3 linked regions of the Orrella dioscoreae genome follow. The protein of the gene in region 1 interacts with the protein of each later gene in a pairwise test. Links are inferred from orthologs where the notes say so. Each region holds a gene or a part of one and is shown in the gene's direction. Other genes may lie near its edges. The genes, in order: glnL, ODI_RS12910 and ODI_RS10610.

Region 1 (6,055 bases):
GCGGCATCATCAAGCACGCCCGTGCCCTGAACGCCATCACGAACCCCGGCACCAACTCGTACAAGCGCCTGGTCCCGCACTACGAAGCCCCGGTCAAGCTGGCCTACTCGGCCCGCAACCGTTCGGCCTCGATCCGCATCCCCTACGTCGGCAACCCCAAGGCCCGCCGCATCGAGACGCGCTTCCCGGATCCCCTGGCCAACCCGTACCTGGCTTTCTCGGCCCTGATGATGGCCGGCCTGGACGGCGTCCAGAACAAGATCAACCCGGGCGATCCCGCCGACAAGAACCTGTACGACCTGCCGCCGGAAGAAGACGCGAAGATCCCGACCGTCTGCTCGTCGCTGGAGCAGGCCCTGGAAGCCCTGGACAACGACCGCGAGTTCCTGACCCGTGGCGGCGTGTTCAGCAACAGCATGCTCGACGCGTACATCGACCTGAAGATGCAGGAAGTGAACCGTCTGCGCATGACCACGCACCCGGTCGAGTTCGACCTGTACTACAGCCTGTAATCAGGTTGAGGTGGCGCGCCGCGGCGCGGGGCTCAGGCCCTTGCCGCGGCGTCGATACCCGCCGCGCGGTTCCGGTTCCGGTTCCGGTTCCGGTTTTTTCACGCACCGCGCCGCGCGGCGCACGCAGTGCCCCGCAGTCGTTGTTGCCGCAATCGCCTTCAGTTCCCGCATTGCCTTGTCGTTGCAGGCAGTTTGCTGTCTCCCGCAGTGCCCGCCCGTCGTGCCGTCGGGTCCACGCCCTCCCAGACGATCCATGAATGTAGATGCCTTCGATCTGCTCGCCACCGCCGTGCTGCTGCTGAGCAGCGAAGGCAGGGTCGAGTATGCGAACGCCGCCGCGGAAGACATCTTCGGCCGCTCTCGCAAACAGCTGACCGGCAGCCGCGCTGCCGGCCTGTTCGAGGAATCCGACGACATCCAGGACGCCATCGGGCAGGCGCAGGCGCGGCGTTTCGTCGATCGCCGCCAACTGGTCACGCTGTATCGCGGCCACGATTTCTTCCAGGTCGCGGCCACCATCGTGGCGCTCACCGACCAGCGCTGGCCGGTGTTGATGGAAGTGCGCGAGATCGAGCAGCGCGTGCTGGCCGACCGCAATCAACGCCTGGTCGACGAGATCGAAACGCAGCGCGAGCTGCTGCGCAATCTGGCCCACGAGGTGAAGAATCCCCTGGGCGGCTTGCGTGGCGCGGCGCAATTGCTGGAAGCCGAGCTGCCCGATCCGGCGCTCACCGAATACACGCAAGTCATCATTTCCGAGGCCGATCGCCTGCAGTCGCTGGTCGATCGCCTGGCCACGCCGCAACGTGCGCCCATCCACACGCGCGCGGTCAATATCCACGAGATCTGCGAACGCGTGTGCGCGCTGATCCGCGCCGAATACGGACGCGACATCTCGCTGCTGCGCGACTACGACGCGTCGGTGCCTGACATCCAGGCCGATGCCGAGCGGCTCATCCAGTCGCTGCTCAATGTCGTGCGCAATGCCGCACAGGCGCTCACGCAGCCGCAGGTGACCGCGGGCGCGCAGATCACCTTGCGCACGCGCGTCGCGCGCCAGGTCATGCTGGCGCATCGCCAGCACCGCATGGCGCTCGTGGTCGCAGTCATCGACAACGGTCCGGGCGTGCCCGAACCCTTGCGCGAGCGCATCTTCCACCCCCTGGTGACGGGCAGGGCGGATGGTACCGGCCTGGGCCTGTCCCTGGCCCAGGACTTCGTGCAGCAGCACGGAGGCATCATCGAGTTTGAATCCCGTCCCGGGCACACCGAGTTTCGCCTGGTCTTGCCCATGGAGCCTGCATGAAACCCGTTTGGATAGTTGACGACGACCAGGCCATACGTTGGGTGCTGGAGAAGGCCCTGGGCCGCGCCGGCATTGCCACGCGCACGTTTTCCCAGGCCCCTGACGTGCTGGAGGCACTGCAGGAAGGCACGCCGGCCGCGCTGGTGTCCGACATCCGCATGCCCGGCGGCAGCGGACTGGACCTGCTGCGCCAGATCAAGGAACGCCACCCGGGCCTGCCCGTGATCGTCATGACGGCGTTCGCCGATCTCGACAGCACCGTTTCCGCCTTCCAGGGCGGCGCCTTCGATTACCTGGCCAAGCCCTTCGACATCAATGACGCCGTCACGCTGATCCAGCGCGCGGTCAAGGAGTCCGCCGAGCCCGAAGCGCAGTCAGGCGCCAACGAGCCGCCCACCGAACGCTGGATGATGACGCAGTCCTCGTCCACCTCGATGCAGGAAGTCTTCCGCGCCATCGGCCGCCTGGCCCAGTCGCGCGTGACGGTGCTGATCACCGGCGAGTCCGGCACCGGCAAGGAACTGGTGGCGCGAGCCTTGCACGGCCATGGCGCGCGCGCCAGCGGTCCTTTCGTGGCGTTGAACGCCGCTGCCATTCCGCGCGACCTGCTGGAAGCCGAGCTCTTCGGCCATGAGCGCGGCGCCTTCACGGGCGCCAGCAACCTGCGCCGCGGCCGCTTCGAGGAAGCGCACGGCGGCACGCTGTTCCTGGACGAAATCGGCGACATGCCGCTGGAGCTGCAGACGCGTCTCTTGCGCGTGCTGGCCGAAGGCAGCTTCTATCGCGTCGGTGGCGCGCAACCCGTGCGCGTCGACGTGCGCATCGTGGCCGCCACCCACCAGCCGCTGGAGCAGCGCGTGCAGCAGGGCCTGTTCCGCGAGGACCTGTTCCATCGCCTGAACGTCATCCGCCTGCGCCTGCCGCCGCTGCGCGAGCGCCGCGAGGACATCCCCGCGCTGGCCAATCACTTCCTGGCCGCCAGCGCACGTGCGCTGGGCGTGGCGCCCAAGCGCCTGACGCCGGAGGCCATGGCGACGTTCACGCGCTTCGACTTCCCCGGCAACGTGCGCCAGCTGGAGAACTTCTGCCACTGGCTGACCGTGATGGCGCCGGGCCAGACGATCGACAGCGAGGACCTGCCGCCTGAAGTGCGGGCGCTGGACGATCCTTCGTTCGCCGCCAGCGCCGCGCCCACGCTCATCACCGGCACCACCGCGCCGCCCGTGGGCGCCGTGCCCGCGGCCGTGCCTCACCAGGCTGCCGGCGACTGGACGCAAAGCCTGCAGCGCGACGCCCAGGCCCGCCTGGGCCGTGGCGAGCCGGCAGTCATGGCCACGCTGACGCGCCAGTTCGAGCGCGTGCTGCTGCAAAGCGCGCTGGACGCCTGCCGCGGCCGCCGCGTCGAGGCTGCCGCGCGCCTGGGCATCGGCCGCAACACCATCACGCGCAAGTTGCGCGAGCTGGGCATCGAGGACGAGTGAGACGAAGGCGGGGCAGGTTCCCGCCTTTGTTTTATTTGCGCGGCGAGTGGTGTTGCGCGGCGCGCAACGCTGTGTCCGATATATCGCGCCTCCGACCAGCCCCAAACCGGCAGGGCGGGATGCTACAAGGAGTCATGGCGCGCGCCGCGCCGTGATTTCCGACGAGGCCCGCATGAGCATTCCTTCCCAGCAGACGTCTTCCGGCACGATCGAGACGATCGTCGTCCCCCGCAGCAGCGACATCGGGGGATTCGAGGTGCGCCGCGCCTTGCCTTCGGCCCAGCGCCGCACGGTCGGCCCCTTCGTCTTCCTGGACGAGTTCGGTCCCACGGTGTTCGATGCCGGCACGGGCCTGGACGTGCGTCCGCATCCCCACATCGGCCTGTCCACGCTGTCGTATCTCTACGAGGGCGAGATCGTCCATCGCGATGGCAAGGGGCACGTGCAGACGATTTCCCCGGGCGAGGTCAACTGGATGACGGCGGGCCGGGGCATCGTGCATTCCGAGCGCACCGATCCCGCTCGCCGCAAGCAGGCGCACGGCCTGTCGGGCTTGCAGACCTGGCTGGCCCTGCCGCGCGAACACGAAGAGACGGATCCGGGGTTTTCGCACTACGCCCGCGATCCGGCGGCGACGCTGGAAGGCGAGGGCGTCAAGGCCCGCGTGGTGGCCGGCAGCCTGTTCGGCAAGACCTCCTCGGTGCGCACCTTCTCGCCCTTGTTCCTGGTCGACCTGGCGCTGGACGCCGGTGCGCGCATCGCGCTGAGCGCCGAGTACGTCGAGCGCGCGGCCTACATCACCAGCGGTGAGATCGAGATCGAGGGCCAGGCGCATGGCCCGGGCCGCCTGCTGGTGTTCGCGGCGGGCAAGCCCGTCGTGCTGCGCGCCTGTACGCAGGCACGTTTCGCCTTGCTGGGCGGCGAACCGCTGGACGGGCCGCGCTTCGTCTGGTGGAACTTCGTGTCCAGCCGCAAGGAGCGCATCGAACAGGCGCGCGAGGATTGGATGCGCAACCGCTTCGGCCAGACCCTGCCGGGCGAAGAGAGCGAGTACATTCCCGCGCCGGAACGCAAGGTGCTGTAAGGAAAAGGGGAAGGAGGTCCGGCGCCTCCTTCCTGGCGGATCAGGCCCGCGCGTAGGCCTGGGCGCGCTGCTCGGCCAGCGCTTCGCGGCGGATGAAGCCTGCCACGAACTCGTCGGACGGATGGTGATGCAGGTTGTAGGGCGTGTCCCATTGCGCGATGCGGCCTTGCGCCATGACGCCGATGCGGTCGGCGATGGCGAAGGCTTCCGCCTGGTTGTGGGTGACCAGGATGGCCGTATGGCCCGTGTTCTTCAGGATGTCGCGCACCTCGAAGGCCAGCCGTTCGCGCGTGTCCACATCCAGGTTGGAAAACGGCTCGTCGAGCAGCAGCAGTTCGGGTGAGGGCGCCAGGGCCCGCGCCAGCGCCACGCGCTGCTGCTGGCCGCCAGACATCTCGTGCGGGAAGGCAGTCGCCGAGCCCGCCAGGCCCACCAGTTCCAGCAATTCCTCGATGCGCCGGGTACGCGCCGCGCGATCCAGCTTGCGCAGGCCGAAGCCGATGTTGCCCGCCACGTCCAGGTGGGGAAACAGCGCGTAGTCCTGGAACATCATGCCCACGCGGCGTTTTTCGGGCGCCAGCATGCCCGCCGGGCTCGAAATCGGCTTGCCATCGAGCAGGATGTGGCCCGCGCGCAAGGGTTCGAAACCGGCAATGGCGCGCAGCACGGTGGTCTTGCCGCAGCCCGAGGCGCCCAGCAGGCAGCCGACGCTGCCGCGGCCCAGTTCCAGCGACAGGGATTCCACGACGGTGCGCAACCCCTTGGGTGTGTCGTAGCCCAGGGAAATGCCGTCCAGTTGCAGCAGTGCGCGGTTGGCAGGAGTGGTGTCGGGGGAAGCAGTCACGTCAATGTCCGATCTTCAGGTTGGTGCGCGCCAGCAGGATGACGGGCAGCAGGCCCGCCAGCACGATGGCCAGCGCGGCGACCGCGCCTTCTTCATAAGTGCCGCGGGCAGCCTCGGCATAGAGCCAGGTCGCCAGCGTGTCGAAATTCATCGGCCGCAAGAGCAGCGTGGCGGGCAGTTCCTTCATGGCGTCCACGAAGACCAGCAGCGCGCCCGCGGCCAGGGCAGGGCGCAGCAGCGGCAGGTGCACGCGGCGCAGCGTGCCGCTGGCCGTCTCGCCCAGCAGCCGCGAGGCCTGTTCCATGGAGGCCGGGATGCGGGCAAGGCCCGCTTCGATGCTGCCGGTGCTGATGGCCAGGAAGCGCATGGTGTAGGCAATGACGAGCGCGGCGCTCGACCCCATCAGGAAGAGGCCCTGGATGCCCAGCGCTGGCGCCAGGTAGCGGTCCAGCAGCGTCAGCGGCGTGAGCAGGCCGATGGCGAGCACCGTGCCGGGCACGGCATAGCCCAGGCTGGCGACGCGGGCGCACCAGCGGCCGGGATTCCAGCGCGCGCTTTCGCGCAGCGTGCGGCCGGCCCAGGCCACCACGAGCCCGCAGAACAGGGTGACGACCGTGGCGACCAGCGCGATGCTCAGCGTATTGAACAGGCCGTTCAGCAACTGGTTCGAGACGCCGCCCACCGAGTGGAAGCGCTTGTAGGTTTCGTTCACCAGGTACAGCGCGGGCGCGGCGAAACCGATCAGCACGGGCACGGCGGCGAGCAGGACGGCGACGAGGGCGGCGGGTCCGCTCAGGCGGCGCGGCTGCATCGGGCGCATGCGCTGCA
Region 2 (5,974 bases), 300 kb from region 1 along the record:
GGGAAGAGGTGTACGCATGGTGTCGGAATCGGGCCCGGAAGATCGATGAGGAAGCCATCATCGGACTTTCATGGTTTCAAAAAAAGTGATTTAAACTCAAAGCACTTGATTCCCTGCTGGAATCAAAGGGATAACCCGAATATGTTCACCTTCAAGCAGATCGAGGCGCTGTACTGGACGGTCCGGCTCGGAACATTCCATGCGGCGGCGCGGAAACTGCACACCTCGCAGTCCGCCATCACCAAGCGGATCCAGGACATCGAGCAGGAATTCGACCTTGCGCTGTTCGACCGTTCTGGCCACAAGGCCGTCCTGACCGCGCGCGGCCATGAGATCTATGCCATGGCGCAGGAGCTGCTTGCGCAACGCGACCGGATGATGACCCGGATGCAGGACCTGCACGTCCAGACCGGCACGGTCCGCCTGGGGATCACGGAAATCACGGCGATGACCTGGTTGCCTGCGTTCATCAGCGAGCTGCGCAACATCTATCCGCGGCTCACGCTGGAGCCCAGCATCGACCTGGGCAGCGACCTGATGGATCGGCTGGCGGCCGGCAGCATCGACATGGCCATTGTCCACGAGGAACTCATTCCGCCCGAGCTGGAATCGGTCAGGCTGCGCGCACTGGATTTCGTGTGGACCGGTTCGGCCGAACAGATCGATGAGGCCCGCAGCTACAGCCCCGAAGACATCGCGGGCATGCCCCTGCTGAGGCAGTCCCGGGAATCCGGACTGAACCGCATCTATGACCTGTGGCTCAAGCCACACGTCTCGACCAACAACATCTTCACCATCAACAGCCTGATCGCCATGGCGGGACTGACGGCTGCCGGTTTCGGTATTTCCTGCCTGCCCCGCGACTACTTCAGCGACTGGATCCGCGACCGCAAGCTGCGGGTACTGCGCACCAGCATCACGCCCCCCCAGTCGGTCTACCATGCCACCTATCGCCAGGATGCCGATTCGGCGTTCTATCATGACCTGGCCAAGCTGGCTGAACGCTGCTGCGACTTCTCGAGCCACTGAAGCACGTGGCCCCATCCCCGGCAATGCGCCGCGCGAGGACCCCATGGAATCCCCCTCCTCCCACGCCACCACCCTCAACCGCGGCCTGAAGAACCGCCATATCCAGCTCATCGCCCTGGGCGGCGCCGTCGGCACCGGCCTCTTCCTGGGCGTGTCGCACACGATCCAGCTGGCGGGCCCCAGCATCCTGCTGGGCTATGCGCTGGGCGGCATGATCGCCTTCTTCATCATGCGGCAGCTGGGCGAGATGGTCGTGGAAGAGCCGGTGGCCGGCACGTTCAGCCATTTCGCCTATCGCTACTGGAGCGGCTTCGCCGGCTTCATGTCGGGCTGGAACTACTGGGCGCTGTACGTGCTGGTGGGCATGGCGGAACTCACCGCCATCGGCGTCTACATGCAGTACTGGTGGCCAGCGCTGCCTACCTGGACCTCGGCGGCCCTCTTCTTCATGCTGGTCAACGCCATCAACCTGGCCCACGTGCGCCTGTACGGCGAATTGGAATTCTGGTTTTCGCTGGTGAAGGTGGGCGCCATCCTGGGCATGATCGGCTTCGGGGCCTGGCTGCTGGCCAGCGGCACCGGCGGCCCGCAAGCCTCCATGGCGAACCTGTGGCAGCACGGCGGCTTCTTCCCCAACGGCGTCTCGGGCCTGGTGATGGCAATGGCCATCATCATGTTCTCGTTCGGAGGGCTGGAGCTGATCGGCATCACCGCCGCCGAGGCAGACCAGCCCGAGAAGAGCATTCCGCGCGCCACCAACCAGGTCATCGTGCGCATCCTGGTGTTCTACGTGGGCGCGCTGCTGGTGCTGCTGGCCTTGTATCCCTGGCAGAAGGTGGTGACGGGCGGCAGCCCCTTCGTGCTGATCTTCCACGAACTGAACAGCAATGCCGTGGCGACGGCGTTGAATGTCGTGATCCTGACGGCGGCGCTCTCCGTCTACAACAGTTGCGTCTACAGCAACAGCCGCATGCTGTATGGCCTCGCCAGGCAGGGCAACGCGCCCCGCTCCCTGCTCTGGGTGAACACGCGCGGCGTGCCCTTGCGGGCGCTGGGCCTGTCCTCGCTGGCGACCGGCACCTGCGTGCTCTTGAATTACCTGATGCCCGAAGGCGCGCTCGGCCTCCTGATGGCGCTGGTGGTGTCGGCGCTCGTGCTGAACTGGTTCATCATCAGCCTGACGCACCTGCGCTTCCGCGCCGCGAAGAGAAAGGAAGGCACGACCACGCGCTTTCCCAGCTGGGGCTATCCGCTCACCAATTACCTGTGCCTGGTGTTCCTGGCCGGCATCCTGGTCATCATGCTGTTCACGCCTGGCGTGCGCGTTTCGGTGCTGCTGATCCCGCCCTGGATCCTGCTGCTTGCGCTGGCCTATCGCTACAAGACACGCAAGGCGGCGGCGAACGTGCCTGCCAGTCCCTGACGCGCTGGCGGCCCATGTGCCCCAAGCAAAAGCCCCGCATGCGGGGCTTTTGCTTGACTGCCGGTGACGCGGCTCAGAGACCGGGGCGCTCGGCCTGGGTCTGGGCAGCGCCCGGCTTGTCCAGCGCATCCAACCGCGCTTCCAGGGCACGCAACTGGGCTTCCAGCGCGTCCGCGCGGGCCCGGGTGCGGGTCAGCAGGTCGGCCTGGATCTCGAACTCGTCGCGCGTGACCAGGTCGAGCTTGGCGAAAGTCTGCGACACGAGCGAGCGCACGTTGCGTTCGATGTCGGCCGCGGGGCTGCGGGCGATGAGATCGGAAATGTTCTTCTGGAGATCGTCCAGCCATTGCGTGCGGTTCATGACGTGTCCTCTCTGGTGTGGATCGTTGACGACAGTGTAGAGCCTCGCGCCAGGCTTGTCCCTGACCGCGCCTGATCGGCCCCCAGGCACACGCGCGCCGCTTTTCCGCACGCACCATCACGCGCACCGGCTTGCGCACCAGACAGGTGCCCCGCACCACCATGAAGCACCAATCCAGTGCATTTCCTGCGCCATCCCCGGCCTTTCTGTGTCTTGCTGTGACGAACCTGGAGCTGGCACGCCATTTGCTTAGGTGTGTAGGCCAACGCGCAACCACAGAGGAAAAGCCATGAAACTCATCATCGCCATCATCAAGCCCTTCAAGCTGGACGAAGTGCGGGTGGCCCTGTCCGGGATCGGGGTCCAAGGACTGACCGTGACCGAGGTCAAGGGCTTCGGCCGCCAGAAAGGCCACACCGAGCTCTACCGCGGCGCCGAATACGCCGTGGACTTCCTGCCCAAGCTGCGGGTCGAGGCTGCGGTGCCCGACGCGCTCGTGGAGCAGGCTGTCGAGACCATCGAAGCTGCCGCGCGCACGGGCAAGATCGGCGATGGCAAGATTTTCGTGGCGCCCCTCGAGCAAGTTATCCGCATCCGCACCGGCGAAGCCGGCGAAGCGGCACTGTGATCCATTCGACATAATCCTCGGAGCAAGAACATGAATAACGCAGATGTCGCATGGTTGAGCACGTCGACCGTGCTCGTGCTGTTGATGGTCGTTCCCGGCCTCGCGCTTTTCTACGGCGGCCTCGTGCGGTCCAAGAACATGCTGTCGGTGCTGATGCAGGTCATCGCCACTTTCAGCCTGGCCGTGGTCCTGTGGTTCGTCTACGGCTACTCGCTGGCCTTCACCGACGGCAACGCCTTCTTCGGCGGCTTCTCGCGCCTGTTCCTCTCGGGCGTCTTCACGCCGCCTGACGTGTTCCCGCTCTCGGGCACCGTGCCGGAAATCCTGTTCGCCGCCTTCCAGGCTACGTTCGCCGGCATCACCTGCGCCCTGATCGTGGGCAGCTTCGCCGAACGCGCCCGTTTCTCGGCCGTGCTGGTCTTCACCTTCATCTGGTTCACGTTCGCCTACGTGCCCATTGCCCACATGGTCTGGTACGGCGGTGACAACCCCGGCCTCCTGTTCGCCGCGGGCGCCCTGGACTTCGCAGGCGGCACGGTCGTGCACATCAACGCCGGTATCGCTGGCCTGGTGGGCGCCTACGTGATCGGCAAGCGCCTGGGTTATGGCCGCGAAGCCATGCAGCCGCACAACCTGCCCATGACCTTCATCGGCGCCACGCTGCTGTGGGTGGGCTGGTTCGGCTTCAACGCGGGTTCGGCCCTGTCGGCCAACGGCGTCGCCACCCTCGCCTTCTTCAACACGCTGATCGCCACTGCAGGCGCCGTGCTGGCCTGGGTCTTCACCGAGTGGGCCATCAAGGGCAAGCCGTCGATCCTGGGCGCCGCCTCGGGCGCCGTGGCCGGCCTGGTCGGCATCACCCCGGGCGCTGGCCTGGTGGGTCCGGTCGGCGCGCTGATCATCGGCATCGCCGCCGGCGCCATCTGCGTGTGGGGCGTGAACGGCCTGAAGCGCCTGCTGAAGGCAGATGACTCGCTGGACGTGTTCGGTGTGCACGGCGTGGGTGGCATCGTCGGCGCCCTGCTGACCGGCGTGTTCAACGCCCAGGCCTTCGGCGGCCCCGGCCTGGAAAGCATCGGCGCCATCCCCGGCCAACTGTGGATCCAGCTCGAAGGCATCCTGCTCACCATCGTGTGGTCCGGCATCGTCGCCTTCATCGCCTACAAGATCGCCGACATGGTCTGCGGCCTGCGTGTGCCGGAAGACGTCGAACGTGAAGGCCTGGACATCAACTCGCACGGCGAGTCGGCCTACCACAGCTAAGCAACGCAAGCAGTGTCATCCAGATAAGCCCGGCGGGCGGGACATCCCGCCCGATCAGAGGCCCCCAGGGGGAAACGGCCCGCAGCCTTGCGGGCCGTTTTTTTTATATCGCCAAAGACTGCCCGGCAAGGGCGCCCGTGCCCGCATCGGCCGCTACCCGTGCGCGGCGAACCGGCGCTGACCCGCTCGCCTGGCAGCTTCTATCAATGCCGCGCCAGCCGCGCCGCCCCTGCCGGCAAACGCATAGAAGCGCGCCGCCGGCAGATCGGGCAGGCCCTCCTCGCTGCCCAGGACACGCAGGCCTTCGCCGCGCTGGCTGTCGGCGACGACCGTGACGGCAAAGCCCGCACGCGCCGCCGACAGGCATCCGGCCATGCTGCTGCTCTCGAAGACGATGCGCCAGCTGCGATCCGTCTGCCCCAGCGCCATGATGGCCGACTCACGGTACACGCACGGCTCGGGAAAGACGGCCAGCGGCAGCGGCCCGCCGGCCGCCAGGGGCTGATCCGCCGCATACGCCCAGACCAGGGGCTCTTCCCACAGCAGCGTGCCGCTGCCTTCGTTGCGGCTGCACTGCTTGCCGAAGACGAGATCCAGCCTGCCGCGTTCCTGCTGGCGCAGCAGATCGGCGGTGATGCCGACCTTCAGCTCGACCGTGGCATCGGGGTGCCATTGCCGGAAGCGTTGCAGCACCTGGGGCAGCCACGCGCCCGCGAAGTCTTCCGACGCGCCGATGCGCAGGCGCCCGCGCAACGGCGTGCCCCGCAGCTTGGCACGGGCCTCGCGTTCCAGATCAAGGATGTTGCGGCCGTAGGCATACAAGGTGTCGCCGGCCTGCGTCAGTGCGAGCCGGCGCGTGGTGCGCGCCAGCAGGCTGGCGCCGGCGATCTGTTCCAGGCGGCGCATATGCCCGCTGACGGCGGAAGGCGTCAGCGCCAGCCGCTCGGCGGCGGTGGCGAAACTGCCGCTGTCCACGATTTCCAGAAAGGTGCGCAGCAGCGCCGTTTCCAGCGGCGGGCCGTCGGCGGAAGAGGAAGTATCCATGCCGACATTCAACGCGAAAAATCATTAATTGTGAATGATTATTTTCCAATCGAACGGAGTCGTCCCGCTATGCTGGGGCCATGTTCACGAAGGGAGGCAAGCCCGTGCACGACTACCGCTACGCATCGACCGACAGGCTCGACATCGCCTATCTGGAATGGAATCCGCAAGGCAGCCGGACCGCCTTCCTGCTGCACGGCTGGCCGGACAGCCCCGCGTGCTGGAA
Region 3 (6,078 bases), 190 kb from region 1 along the record:
CCCCAGGCCGGCGCCGATGGTTTCGTCATCGATATCGCCCTGCACACGGTGAAGGTGCAGAACTGGGACAAGACCGTCACCACCGTGCCCACCTACAAGCTGTTCTCGGAAAGCTATCGCAATTGGCGCCAGATGTTCGAATCGGGCGGGCGCCGCATCAAGCGCACCTTGCGCATCGACGCGGCCAGCGTGCGTTTCCTGCGCGACGACGAGCGCGATTCGCTGATGCGTTTTCGCCTGCTGCACGATTACCTGAAAGGCAAGCAGACCGATATCGAGCAGACCAACCAGTCATTGGGCGAGGATGCGGCCTTGCCGGCGAATCGGCGGCGGCTGACGAACATCGGCACGTTCCGGGCCTATGCGCTGGCGTACCTGAAGGGCAATCCCGAGCTGCACAAGGAAATGCTGATGCTGGTGCGGATGATGGAGCCGGATGCGAACGGCATACCGGTGGAGGTGTACTGCTTCGCCAACAAGACCGCCTGGGTGGAGTATGAACGGATACAGGGGGACATCTTCGACCACCTGCTGGCGATCCTGCCGGAGCTGGGCTTGCGGCTGTACCAGGCGCCGTCGGGGTTTGATTTTGCGGCGGGGATGGCTGAGCGGGTGGGAAGGGATGGTGGGGTGGAGGCGTTGGTGGAGGGGCATCGGGCGCCCTAGCGATCGAGAGGCCTGGGCCCATGCAATAATCCCCGGTTCCCCTTTCCCCAACACCGGAAGCCGCCCATGACCGCCGCGCGGGTCGCGATCGCCCAACTCAACGTCCGTGTCGGAGACCTGGCCGGCAATGCCACCAGGATCCTGGACGCCGCCCGCCAGGCCCATGCCCAGGGCGCCGACGTGCTGCTGACCACCGAGCTGTCGCTGACGGGCTATCCGCCCGAAGACCTGCTGCTGCGGCCGCAGTTCATCGCGCAGGCGGGCCAGGCGCTGGACGCGCTGCGGCGCGACCTGGCCGCGCTGAAGGGCCTGTACGTCGTGGTGGGCCATCCGGTGCTCCGCGCCGGCCACCTCTACAACGCTGCTTCCGTGCTGCACCAGGGCGACTGCCTGGGCGTGTACGGCAAGCGTGAGTTGCCAAACTACGCCGTCTTCGACGAGCAGCGCTACTTCACGTCCGATGGCGCGCCGCTGGTCTTCGAGGTCAAGGGCGTGAAGCTGGGCGTCACCATCTGTGAAGACATCTGGTTCGAGACCGCGCCGCGCGCCGCGGCGGAGCAGGGCGCGCGCGTGCTGCTGGTGCCCAATGCCTCGCCTTTCAATGTCGGCAAGCAGCGCCTGCGCGCCGACGTGGTGGCGCGCTGCGTGCGCGACACGGGTTGCGCGGTGCTGTATGCCAATGCGGTCGGCGGGCAGGACGAGCTGATCTTCGACGGCGCGTCGTTCGCCTGCGATGCCTCGGGCCGGCTGGCCGCGCGCCTGCCCGATTTCGAGGAAGCGCTGCGCGTGCTGACGGTGACCGCCGAGGGCGGCGTGCAAGACGCGCCGGATGCGCCCACGCCCGCGGTGGAGGCGCTGCCGCTGGAGGCGCGCGTCTGGGGCGCGCTGAAGCTGGGTGTGCGTGATTACCTGGGCAAGAACGGATTCCAGGGCGCCATCATCGGCCTGTCGGGCGGGATCGATTCCGCAGTGGTGCTGGCCGTGGCCGTGGACGCGCTGGGCGCGGACCGCGTGCGCACGGTGATGATGCCCTCGCGCTATACCGCCGACATTTCCACGACGGATGCCGCCGAGATGGCGCGCCGGCTGGGGGTGCGGCATGACGACATCGCCATCGGTCCCATCGTGGACCAGTTCGAGGCGGGCCTGGCGCCGCTGTTCGCGGGTCTGCCCGTGGATGCCACGGAAGAGAACCTGCAGGCGCGCGCGCGCGGCACGCTGCTGATGGCGCTGTCGAACAAGACCGGCTGGATGGTGCTGACGACTGGCAACAAGTCGGAAATGGCCACGGGCTATTGCACGCTGTACGGCGACATGGCCGGCGGCTTCGCGGTGATCAAGGACGTGCCCAAGACGTTGGTGTACCGCCTGGCAAGCTGGCGCAACACGGTGGGCGACGTCATTCCCACCCGCATCATCACGCGCCCGCCCTCGGCCGAGCTGCGTCCGGACCAGACCGACCAGGACAGCCTGCCGCCTTACGACATCCTGGACGAGATCCTGCGCCGGCACATGGAAGAGAACGAGTCGGGCGCCGATATCGTGGCGGCCGGACTGCCGGCCGACGCGGTGGAGCAGGTGTTGCGGCTTTTGCGCATCAATGAATACAAGCGCCGCCAGGCGCCGCCCGGGCCGCGCATCACGCCGCGCGCGTTCGGCCGGGATTGGCGCTATCCTCTCGTCAACGGATTCCGAGAAAAACAAACCTCCTGAAGGACACGTGCATCGTGAAGCAAGTTACCGCCATCATCAAACCGTTCAAGCTCGACGAAGTGCGCGAAGCGCTGGCCGAAGTGGGCGTCAGCGGCCTGACCGTCACCGAGGTCAAGGGGTTTGGCCGCCAGAAGGGCCATACCGAGCTGTATCGCGGCGCGGAATACGTGGTGGACTTCCTGCCCAAGATCCGTGTGGAGGTCGTGCTGGCCGATGAACTGGTCGAGCAGGCCATCGAAGCCATCGTGCGCGCGGCGCGCACCGGCAAGATCGGCGACGGCAAGATCTTCGTCACGCCCGTCGAGCAGGCCATCCGCATCCGCACGGGCGAGTCGGGCGACGCGGCGCTGTAAGGCTGCGCTGCCCAGCCGGGCGCCAGTGAAGAACGCACGCGGGGACGCGTGCGTTTTTTATTGCCCGGCCGTTATCTCCCGCCGAAACGCTGCGCGCACAGCGCCAGCAGCGCGGCGGTCACGTCCTGGCGGCCGTGGCCCATGCGTTCGATCATGCCGATGGCCCGGGCCGCGTTGCGCGCCTGGGCGGGCAGCGGCAGCAGTGTCAGCGCCGGGTCGGCGTGCCAGCTGGCGCGGTTCAGCTTGGGCAGCAGCGTGACGCCCACCTCCTGCCGGACCAGTTCCACCAGCGTCTCGATGGCGTTCAGTTCCAGGAACTCGTTCACCGGCCATTGCAGGCGGTGCAGCGTCTGCTCCACCAGCCTGCCGGTCAGTTCGTTGCGGTCGAAACGCAGGAAGGGGCTGCGCGCCACGGCGTCGCGCGCGCGCCGCACCGGCAGGGACGCGGGCGCGATGACGACCAGCGGTTCGTCATAGAGCGGCGTCCAGCGCAGCGCTGCGCTGGCGTGGCGCGGCTCCACCACGAGCGCGGCATCCAGCTCGCCCGCTTCGACGCTGTGGGCCAGGTCTTCGGCCTTGCCGGAGAACACGCGCACGTCCAGGTCGCGGTGCTGCTGCTTCAAGGCCGACACGACCTGGGAGAGCGTTGCCATGCACGAGACGATGGCGCCCAGCGACACGGCGCCGGCCAGGCGGCCATCGGCGGCGCGGCCGCCGCGCAGGCGCTCGTAGTGGTCCAGCAGGCCGATGGCCTCGGGCACCAGCTCGTGGCCGGCGGCGGTCAGCACGGCCAGCCGGCCGCTGCGTTCGAACAGCTTGCGGCCCAGTTCGTTTTCCAGCGCGCGCATCTGGAAGCTGACCGCCGCCTGCGTCAGGCCCACGTGCTCGCCTGCCTCGGTATACGAGCCGTGCCGGGCCACCGCCAGGAAGGTGCGGAAGAAGCGCAGGGTATTCATAAGTTTTTTTATTGAATGCCGGAAAGAAAGCAAATTGATTTGATTGAACCACAGGCGTACCTTATCCGCTTCCCATGGCGGCGAAGCCGTTGCGGGAACCCCCGGCCGTATCGGGCCAGCGCAGGAAAAAGCGCCCCCACGCCGCGCCTTCGGCTTGCTGCCCCCCAAGGGGCGGTTTTTGCCTTGGGGCGGCCCGGCGGCAAAAAGGCATCGAACGCACGGGGGAAGGAGCGAGGTTGGAAGGGGCAGCAAAGGCGTTTGCCGATTCATAACCACTCTTGGGGAAAACAACATGCAATCCGTCGTACGTAGCGTCTGCGCCCTGACCTTGGCATTGGGGCTTGCAGCAGGCGCGCAAGCAGCCTATCCAGAAAAACCCGTGCAGCTCCTCATTTCCTTCCCGCCCGCCGGGGCCACCGATGTGCTGGCGCGTGCCGTCGGCCAGAAACTGTCGGCGGCGCTGGGGCAGTCGGTGGTGGTCGAGAACCGTCCCGGCGCGGGCGGGGCCATCGGCCTGACAGCCGCGGCGCGCGCGCCTGCCGACGGCTACACGCTGTATCTGGCGGCCGTCACCAACCAGGCCATTGCGGCGTCGGTCTATGCCGACCAGAAGGTGAGCCTGATCGACGACTTCACGCCCATCGGCAGCGTGGGCTACGTGCCGCATGCGCTCGTGGTGCCGAGTTCCTTGCCGGTGTCCAGCGTGGGCGACCTGGTCAAGCACATCGCCGCCACGCCGGGGAAGTACAACTTCGCCTCGCAGGGCACGGGCACGCTGTCGCACCTGGAGTCCGAGCTGTTCGCCATGAAGGCCAAGCTGGACCTGGTGCATGTGCCCTACAAGGGCAGTTCACAGGCCTTGCCCGATGTGGTGAATGGCTCTTCCGTGATGATGTTCGACAGCATTCCGGGCTCGATGCCGCTGGTGACCGCCGGCAAGCTGAAGTTCCTGGCCGTGGCATCCAGCCAGCGCGTCAGCCTGCTGCCCGACGTGCCGACGCTGGCCGAGGCGGGCGTGCAGGGGGTGGAGGCCAACAACCTGTTCGGCCTCGTCGCGCCGCGCGGCACGCCGCAAGCCGTGATCGACACCGTGGCCGCCGCCCTGGAAAAGGCGCTGGCCCAGCCTGACCTGAAAGCCTCACTGGCGGCGCAGGGCGCGGAGCTGCACTATGCGCCGGGCCCCGAGCTGGGGGCGGCGATCAAGCAGGAGCATGTTTTCTGGGGCGACGTGGTCAAGGCGGCCGGCGTGTCCCAGAACAAACCATAATCCCGTTATACCTATAGGAACCCTGGAGGATGACCATGCCTACGCAACCGACCGATTTCTGGTCGTTTCCCTATCCCTCGCAACGCATGCCGGTCCTGGCCGACAACGTCGTGAGCACCTCGCAGCCCCTGGCCAGCGCCGCGGGCCTGCAGATGCTGCAACGCGGCGGCAACGCCGTCGATGCCGCGCTGGCCACCGCCATCGCGCTGACGGTGGTCGAGCCCTGCATGAACGGCATCGGCGGCGATGCCTTCGCGCTGATCTGGGATGGGACGCGTATGCATGGCCTGAACGCCAGCGGGCGCGCGCCCAAGGCCTGGACGCACGAGCGGTTCAAGGACCTGCCCGGCATGCCGTTCCGGGGCTGGGATGCCGTGACGGTGCCGGGCGCCGTGTCGGCCTGGCGGATGGTCTGGGAGAAGTTCGGCTCGCTGCCGTTCGAGGACCTCTTCGAACCCGCCATCCGTTATGCGCATGACGGCTTCCTGGTGTCGCATACCGTGCATCGCCAGTGGCAGGAGCAGGTGGCGGAATTGTCGCCGCAGCCGGGCTTCGCCGACGCCTTCGCGCCGCGTGGACGCGCGCCGCTGCCGGGCGAGCGTTTCGTGTGCCCCGGCCAGGCCGGTACGCTGCGCGAGATCGCCCGCACGCGAGGTGAGTCGTTCTATCACGGTGAGCTGGCCGCGGCCATCGCCGCGCATGCGCGCGCCACCGGCGGCCTGATCACCGAGGCCGACCTGGCCGCGCACGAATCGAACTGGGTCGATCCCATCCGCATGGGCTATCGCGACCTGGAACTGCTGGAAATCGGCCCGAGCGGGCAGGGCATCGGCGCACTGATGGCGCTGGGCATGCTGGACAGCCTGGGCGTGGATCCCGGGGAGCGGGACACGGCGCAGGGCATCCACCTGCAGATGGAGGCCATGAAACTGGCCTTCGCCGACATGCAGGCCTACGTGGCAGACCCCGACGCGATGACGTCGGTGCGTGCCGGCGACCTGCTGGACAAGGGCTATCTGGCCGAGCGCGCCAAGCGCATCGACCCGTCGCGCGCCAGCGATGCGCGTCCCGGCCAGCCGCATTCGGGCGGCACGGTCTACCTGACCACGGCCGACAGCAAGGG

Evidence for each region.
Region 2: the proteins of glnL (region 1) and ODI_RS12910 interact in binary tests that used the Escherichia coli proteins (3 or more experiments, as listed by UniProt). The link is inferred for Orrella dioscoreae from one-to-one orthologs.
Region 3: the proteins of glnL (region 1) and ODI_RS10610 interact in binary tests that used the Escherichia coli proteins (3 or more experiments, as listed by UniProt). The link is inferred for Orrella dioscoreae from one-to-one orthologs.

What each region holds. Positions count from the first base shown.
Region 1 is NZ_LT907988.1:2,457,597-2,463,651, forward strand. Bases 1-2,791 are described here. They hold glnL (nitrogen regulation protein NR(II)), read left to right. Parts: upstream 1-765; coding sequence 766-1,818; downstream 1,819-2,791. Other genes in these bases: glnA (type I glutamate--ammonia ligase), read left to right, coding at 1-512; ntrC (nitrogen regulation protein NR(I)), read left to right, coding at 1,815-2,791. Also shown: more of ntrC, read left to right, coding at 2,792-3,299; ODI_RS11545 (pirin family protein), read left to right, coding at 3,472-4,383; ODI_RS11550 (ABC transporter ATP-binding protein), read right to left, coding at 4,424-5,188; ODI_RS11555 (ABC transporter permease), read right to left, coding at 5,229-6,055.
Region 2 is NZ_LT907988.1:2,755,571-2,761,544, forward strand. Bases 2,062-4,771 are described here. They hold ODI_RS12910 (P-II family nitrogen regulator), read left to right. Parts: upstream 2,062-3,102; coding sequence 3,103-3,441; downstream 3,442-4,771. Other genes in these bases: ODI_RS12900 (amino acid permease), read left to right, coding at 2,062-2,452; ODI_RS12905 (accessory factor UbiK family protein), read right to left, coding at 2,526-2,813; ODI_RS12915 (ammonium transporter), read left to right, coding at 3,472-4,704. Outside these bases: ODI_RS12890 (RraA family protein), read right to left, coding at 1-18; ODI_RS12895 (LysR family transcriptional regulator), read left to right, coding at 142-1,029; more of ODI_RS12900, read left to right, coding at 1,073-2,061; ODI_RS12920 (LysR substrate-binding domain-containing protein), read right to left, coding at 4,858-5,748; ODI_RS12925 (alpha/beta fold hydrolase), read left to right, coding at 5,853-5,974. UniProt on the Escherichia coli protein: Involved in the regulation of nitrogen metabolism. Regulates the activity of its targets by protein-protein interaction in response to the nitrogen status of the cell.
Region 3 is NZ_LT907988.1:2,266,632-2,272,709, forward strand. What follows is about bases 1,249-4,062. They hold ODI_RS10610 (P-II family nitrogen regulator), read left to right. Parts: upstream 1,249-2,393; coding sequence 2,394-2,732; downstream 2,733-4,062. Other genes in these bases: ODI_RS10605 (NAD+ synthase), read left to right, coding at 1,249-2,379; ODI_RS10615 (LysR family transcriptional regulator), read right to left, coding at 2,804-3,688; ODI_RS10620 (Bug family tripartite tricarboxylate transporter substrate binding protein), read left to right, coding at 3,981-4,062. Also shown: ODI_RS10600 (mechanosensitive ion channel family protein), read left to right, coding at 1-666; more of ODI_RS10605, read left to right, coding at 733-1,248; more of ODI_RS10620, read left to right, coding at 4,063-4,955; ODI_RS10625 (gamma-glutamyltransferase family protein), read left to right, coding at 4,985-6,078. UniProt on the Escherichia coli protein: P-II indirectly controls the transcription of the glutamine synthetase gene (glnA). P-II prevents NR-II-catalyzed conversion of NR-I to NR-I-phosphate, the transcriptional activator of GlnA. When P-II is uridylylated to P-II-UMP, these events are reversed.